One region of the Streptomyces sp. NBC_01450 genome, then DNA from elsewhere that is predicted to be linked to it. Evidence: riboswitches for the same ligand, from Rfam matches in the RefSeq annotation. Region 1 holds a riboswitch; each other region holds the start of a gene.

Region 1 (2,258 bases):
GGCCTGACGACGGTCACCAGCACGCTCGTCTTCACCCGCGCCAAGGCCTGAGCCGACGCGGCGCCGGGGCCCTGCGGCCCTACCGGCCCCGGCGTACGCGCTCAGCGCACCTTGCCGTGAAAGGCCGGGTGGGCGTCGAGCCGATGTACGTAATCCCGGAGTCGACCGTACGGAGAGAGGGATTCCGTCGGGCCGAGCTGGGTCAGGGCCACCCAGAGGTCGACGTCCGCGGCCGTCAGCTTGTCGCCCAACACGTAGGCGCCCGCGACGAGTTGGCGGTCCAGTGCCTCGAGTGTCGTCGTGCGCGCCTGCGGTGGTGCGGTGGGGGTGACGTCCCGGTCGAGGAGTTCGCGCAAGGCGTCGATGTCCGCGACGAGGGCCGATGGGTGCAGCCGGGGGAGGCGGGCGTCGTCCCGGCAGGTCGGCAGTCCGGCGAGGTCGCGCAGGATGTCGGGCGTGTGGTTGCTCACGATCCGCCCGCTCCAACGGTCGCACAGCGCGGGCGCGATGAGCGGACCGTCGTAGTGGTGCCAGGTGGCCTCGTACGCGCCGCGCAGTGCGGCGAACGCGCCGGGTGTCTCGGCGGGAAGCGTCAGCAGCGTGGTGGCGACCGAGTCGTGGAGACCGAGCAGCTCCAGGGTGATCGAGATGCGCAGCGAACGCGGACAGCCCTCGCAGAGGTACAGCTGATAGCGGTGCGGCGCCGGGTAGAAACCGCCGGCCAGGCCCACGCCGATGCGGCTGTTGATGCGGTGGGGGCGAGGGGCCCCGAGCGAAGCTGTCTTGGGCATGACTCTCCAGGGAACGTCGAAGCCCCGCGGCCGGCAGGGCGGCGGTGGCGGAACGGAGTGACTGCGCTGACGTACGGACCGGTCCGGATCGTGGGACATGCCGGACTCGACGGACGGACCGTGTGGACTAGTAGGCGCTGGAGACCCGCTGCAGATCGATGTGCAGGCGCCTGGTCAGACCGTTCGTGCTCCTCCTGGCCATTCCCATCGCTCCCGTGTCCGGGGCTCGCGAGAGGCGAGACCACGCTTGTCCCGCCGCTCCGGCGGGACCCGGTCGTCACCCGGGGCACCCCGTCGCGGTGGAAGGGTTGCCTGTCAGCGGGCCGGGGCCGATAACCGCGTCGAACGGGAGAACCCCGCACGACGGGCGCTGACAATCGTGACCGTCCCTGTCAGTCTCGGTGTGGTCCGCGAAGCCGTCAAGAAGGCATATGCGCGGTCTCACGACGTGGTCATTCCGGCCGGTGCGCGTTGACATTCGTTTGGGGCCGTGTCTAACTTACGCCGCATCGGGCCGGATCGATTCCGGTACGTGTGAGGCCCAACGAGGCGGAATGGTGACGGTGAACGCGATGTACGCAGCTGACGGGACGACCGCTCCGCGGCGCCACGGCTGCTCCGCCGCCGCACTGTGTTGTACCGCCCGCGGCGCCCGCTGTCTCTGTCAGGGCTGACCGCTTCCGCCTTCCGCGGCGTTGAACGTCCGCATGGCTCAACCTCCCTCGCCCGCCGCCTTGTCGGCGCTCCGTCGGTGAGCCTCCCCCTCCGTACCCCCTGACATCCGTCTGCCCCCGCGCACCGCCGTCGTACGGGCCGCGGCGGCGGTGTGTCCGCATTCGTTGGAGCCCTCCATGAGTGAATCCCTGGGCTCCGCCGTGCCGTTGAGCACGACGGAGCCCCGCCTCACCGCGACCCAGCGCGTACTGCCCCTGCGCCACCCCGGCCGCTGGATCGCCTCGGCCATCGTGCTCGTCGTGGTCGCACAGATCGTCCACGGGCTGGCGACCAACCCCTTCTTCCAGTGGGACCGGTTCCAGTACTGGTTCCTGCGCCCCACGATCCTCGACGGTCTGCTCATCACCCTCGAAGTGACCGTCTACAGCGCCGTGTTGGGCCTGCTCGGCGGCATCCTGCTCGCACTGGCCAGACTCTCCAGGAGCCCCGTACTGCGCGCGGTGAGCTGGGTCTACATCTGGCTGTTCCGCTCGGTGCCGCTCATCGTCGTCCTGCTCTTCCTCTACAACTTCAGCGCGCTCTACAAGACGCTGAGCCTCGGCGTCCCCTTCGGCCCCGCCTTCCTCACCTTCGACGAGTCCCGGCTCGCCACCGACATGGTCGTCGCGGTCGTCGGACTGAGCCTCAACGAGGCGGCGTACGCGGCGGAAGTGGTCCGCGGCGGCATCCTCTCCGTCGACCAGGGCCAGCACGAAGCGGCCTCAGCACTCGGTCTGCCCAAGGGCTACCAGT
Region 2 (2,258 bases), 4.0 Mb from region 1:
TCCTCCGTGTCCACCGAGTATGTGCGCGGCTCGAAACCGTCCCCGCCGCGTTCGAACTGGGTGAGTGCCGGACGGATCAGGTGGCCGCGGGCCAGCCGGAGCTGGGCCGTGCGGTAGATCGCGGCGGACATCCGGCCCAGCGCCTGCCCGTCCTGGTGGCGGTGCTTGCGCACCCCCACGTCGACCTGGGCGAGCGCGTCCAGGCCCACCAGGTGCAGGGCGTCGACGAGCATGCCCAGCTCGATCCCGTACCCGACGGGGAAGGGGAGCTGTTCGAGCAGCGAGCGGCGGGCCGCGTACTCCCCGCCGAGCGGCTGCACGAAGCCGGCCAGCTGCGGCCAGTGCATGTTGAGGAGGGGGCGGGCCATGAGTTCGGTGACCCGGCCGCCCTGACCCGCCGCACCACCGAGCGGACGGTCGTACATCGCCTTGACGAGGTCCACACCGGGCTCGGTGAGCAGCGGCCCCACGATCCCCGAGACGAAGTCCGAGGAGAACTCCTTCAGGTCCGCGTCGATGAAACAGACGATGTCCCCGCTCGTCACGAGGAGGGAACGCCACAGCACCTCGCCCTTGCCGGGCACGGCCGGGATGCGCGGCAGGATCTCGTCCCGGTGCACCACGCGCGCGCCCGCCGCGGCGGCCACCTGCGAGGTGCGGTCGGTCGAGCCCGAGTCGATGACGACGATCTCGTCGACGAGGGGCACCTGCTGCATCAGGTCGTGGCGGATGATGGCGACGATCTCGCCGACCGTCTCCTCCTCGTTCAGCGCGGGCAGCACGACGCTCACCGAGGAGCCGGTGGCCCGTTTGGCGGACATGATCTGGTGGAGCGGGCGATCGGTCACGGACCAGGAGCGATTGCTCAGCCAGCGCTCAACTTCCTTCAGCACAGTCTGCGGCTCCTCACTGTCTGATCACCCGGTGTCTCACGGTGTGATCCATCTCGCGGTTCGGACGACTCTCTCAACTGTCCTGGCCTTCGGTTACAGTCTTGAACAACGCGGATGACCATCGCATGTCGTAGATCATTTGCGGACCACCGCACCACCCGCACGACACAACCGAATACCGCTCATCCAGAGGGGCAGAGGGATACGGCCCGATGAAGCCCCGGCAACCCTCCAGCTGGTTCTTGTCACATTGATGTGGCGAGGCTCCCGGCTTGGGAAGGTGCCAAATCCGTCTCACGGCGAAGTGCGTCGTGAGGAAGATGAGGAGAAAGGGCCTCGCCTCCATGGCTGCGCAGACTGTTGCAAGTTCGACTGTTGCAAGCACCACGAACCCTGTCGCGGGCGACACCACCACCGTAGCCGGTGTGGATCTCGGACCCGCCGCCGCGCTTTCCTGCCGTGAGTGCGGGCACCGCGTGCCGCTCGGCCCGGTTTTCGCCTGCGAGGAGTGTTTCGGCCCGCTGGAGATCGCGTACGACTTCTCGGCGTACGAAACCGAAGAGCTCCGGGCGCGCATCGAAGCGGGCCCCGCGAACATCTGGCGCTACGCGCCGCTGCTCCCCGTCCCGGCCGACGTCGCCGACAAGCCGAACATCAACCCCGGCTGGACCAAGCTCGTCAAGGCCGACAACCTCGCCCGCGAGCTGGGCGTCGAGGCCGGCAAGCTCTTCGTCAAGGACGACTCCGGCAACCCGACGCACTCCTTCAAGGACCGCGTCGTCGCCCAGGCCATCGAGGCCGCCCGCGCGTTCGACTTCACGACCCTCTCCTGCTCCTCCACCGGCAACCTCGCCGGCGCCGTGGGTGCCGCCGCCGCCCGCGCCGGCTTCCGTTCCTGCGTGTTCATCCCGCACGACCTGGAGCAGGGCAAGATCGTCATGGCCGCGATCTACGGCGGCGAGCTCGTCGGCATCGAGGGCAACTACGACGACGTGAACCGCTTCTGCTCCGAGCTGATCGGCGACCCGGCCGGTGAGGGCTGGGGCTTCGTCAACGTCAACCTGCGGCCGTACTACGCGGAGGGGTCCAAGACCCTCGCGTACGAGATCTGCGAGCAGCTGGGCTGGCAGCTCCCCGACCAGCTGGTGATCCCCATCGCCTCCGGCTCCCAGCTCACGAAGATCGACAAGGGGCTGCAGGAGCTGATCAAGCTCGGACTGGTCGAGGACAAGCCGTACAAGATCTTCGGCGCCCAGGCCGAGGGCTGCTCGCCGGTGTCCGTCGCCTACAAGGCCGGCCACGACGTCGTACGACCCCAGAAGCCGAACACCATCGCCAAGTCGCTCGCCATCGGCAACCCGGCCG
Region 3 (2,258 bases), 5.6 Mb from region 1:
CAGCGGCCTTCCTCCGTGCGGTAGTTCCACTTCGCCCCGTCCCGCACCAGTTCCTTCACGGCCCGGACGAACCGCTCCACGTGCTCGTCGGGCGTACCGGCCCCGAAGCTGACACGGATCGCGTTCAGGGACTTCTCCCCCGGCGCCGCCTCGGGCGCCCCGCACTCCCCCTGCGTCTGCGGATCACTGCCGAGCAGCGTCCGCACCAGCGGGTGGGCACAGAAGAGACCGTCCCGCACCCCGATCCCGTACTCGGCGGACAGCGCGGCCGCGAAGTGCGAGCTGTTCCACCCCTCGACGACGAACGAGATGACACCGACCCGGGGGGCGTCGTCGCCGAAGAGGGAGAGGACACGGACCTCGGGGACCTCGGCGAGACCCTCGCGGACCTTCTCGATCAGGTACCGCTCGCGGGCGACCAGGGTGTCGAAGCCGGCCTCGGTGAGCGCCTTGCAGGCGGAGGCGATGGAGTAGGCGCCGATGACGTTCGGGGAGCCGGCCTCGTGGCGGGCGGCGCTCTCGTGCCACTCCACGTCGACTCCCCCATTCGTCCGCCGCGTGACCTTGCGGCTGGCGCCGCCGCCCGCGAGGTACGGCTCGGCCTCGCGCAGCCAGTCGGCGCGGCCCGCGAGCACGCCGGAGCCGAACGGCGCGTACAGCTTGTGCCCGGAGAAGGCGACCCAGTCGACGTCGAGGTCCCGGACCGACACCGGGTGGTGCGGGGCGAGCTGCGCGGCGTCCAGGACGATACGGGCGCCGTGCGCGTGCGCGGCGGCGGCGAGCTCACGCACCGGCCACAGCTCGCCGGTGACGTTCGAGGCGCCGGTGACGCAGACGAGGGCCGGGCCGTAGGGGTCGCGGTCGGCGAGGGCCCGCTCGAGGGCCGTGACGGCCTGCTGGGGCGTGCGGGGCGCGTCGAGGTAGGTGACCCGGGCGTCCTTCCACGGCAGCAGGGAGGCGTGGTGTTCCGTCTCGAAGACGAACACCTGGCAGTCGGCCGGGAGGGTGGCGGCGAGCAGGTTGAGGGAGTCGGTGGTGGAGCGGGTGAAGACGACCTGGTCGTCGCCTCGGCAGTCGAGGAACTCCGCGACGGTCCTGCGGGCGTTCTCGAAGAGGTCGGTGGACAACTGGGAGAGGTACCCGGCGCCGCGGTGCACGCTGCCGTAGTACGGGGCGTACGCGGCGACGTCGTCCCACACGCGCTGCAGGGCGGGGGCGCTGGCGGCGTAGTCGAGCGCGGCGTAGGTGACCTCGCCGCCGGTCACGAGCGGGACGGTGACATCCCGGCCCAGAACGGGCAGCGGGGCACAAAAGGTCTGGTCGGCGGCAGCGGTGGAGACAGACATGGCGAGGCTCCTGTGAGAGGCAGGCGGAATCGCTGCGCGGGCCGGGTGCACGGGGGTATCGCTGTGCACCCGCGCGGCTCGGCGCAGGGAGGAAAGGCAAAAGGGGTACGCGGAAGCGGGGCTCTACGCCCTATCGCATTCGCTTGCTCACAGAAGGCTCCCTCGAACGACCAGGACCCCTGGGATTCTCGAGGGGTCCGCGCTTGCCGTAGACCTCGCTGCCTACGGCCTGGTCTTCACCCGGGGCACCCCGCCACGGACGGAGGGTTGCCGGACAGCCGGCCGGGGCCTGATGGCTGTCGCTCATGACCTGATACCGCATCCTGCCATACGATCTTTCGCCCGCAACCCGGCGTCCGTATACCGGGACGCCGGGTCGTGGGGACGCCACCCACGTTCCTCGCCCCCGCCGCCCCTACCCGTCCCATCCCTACCTGGGGGCTCCGCCCCCAGACCCCCAAAAGATCGCGCAGTTCCCCGCGCCCCTGAAGGGACGGGGAAATGGGGGCGCAGCCCCGCCTCAGGGGCGCGGGGAACGGCGCGAGCAAGCCCCACCGGCCCGTGGACGGAGAACCGGGGCTCCGTCGGACGCCTACGCCTGGCTGGCGGCCACCCAGCGTTCCAGCGTTCGTTTCGCCGCCCCCGAGTCGATCGCCTCCGCCGCCTTCGCCATCCCGGCGCGGAGCTGGTCCGCGAGCGGTGCGTCGGTCGGGGACAGGGCGACGAGGGCCGCCGCGGAGTTCAGGAGCACGGCGTCCCGTACGGGCCCCGTCTCGCCGTTGAGCAGCCGCCGGGCGATGTCCGCGTTGTAGGACGCGTCGGCGCCACGCAGGGCCTCCACCGGGACGAGCTCGAGGCCGACGTCACGCGGGTCGAAGCGCTCCTCGGTGACCTTGCCGTCGCGGACGATCC

The links. Region 1 has a riboswitch for S-adenosylmethionine ahead of OG568_RS61415 (putative leader peptide). Riboswitches for the same ligand answer to the same signal wherever they lie in the genome.
Region 2: another riboswitch for S-adenosylmethionine. It lies ahead of thrC (threonine synthase); the one in region 1 lies ahead of OG568_RS61415 (putative leader peptide).
Region 3: another riboswitch for S-adenosylmethionine. It lies ahead of OG568_RS35595 (aminotransferase class V-fold PLP-dependent enzyme); the one in region 1 lies ahead of OG568_RS61415 (putative leader peptide).

The regions. Positions count from the first base shown of each region.
Region 1 is NZ_CP109480.1:2,374,509-2,376,766, reverse strand. Features, by position in the region: gene OG568_RS10930 (YceI family protein) at 1-51, shown strand, start outside; gene OG568_RS10925 (glutathione S-transferase C-terminal domain-containing protein) at 102-791, opposite strand; gene OG568_RS61415 (putative leader peptide) at 919-993, opposite strand; SAM riboswitch class IV at 1,030-1,176, opposite strand; partial or broken gene OG568_RS10920 (amino acid ABC transporter permease) at 1,643-2,258, shown strand, end outside.
Region 2 is NZ_CP109480.1:6,350,577-6,352,834, forward strand. Features, by position in the region: gene OG568_RS28425 (glucosyl-3-phosphoglycerate synthase) at 1-893, opposite strand, end outside; SAM riboswitch class I at 1,073-1,220, shown strand; gene thrC (threonine synthase) at 1,238-2,258, shown strand, end outside.
Region 3 is NZ_CP109480.1:8,014,379-8,016,636, reverse strand. Features, by position in the region: gene OG568_RS35595 (aminotransferase class V-fold PLP-dependent enzyme) at 1-1,346, opposite strand, end outside; SAM riboswitch class IV at 1,541-1,657, opposite strand; gene trpD (anthranilate phosphoribosyltransferase) at 1,939-2,258, opposite strand, start outside.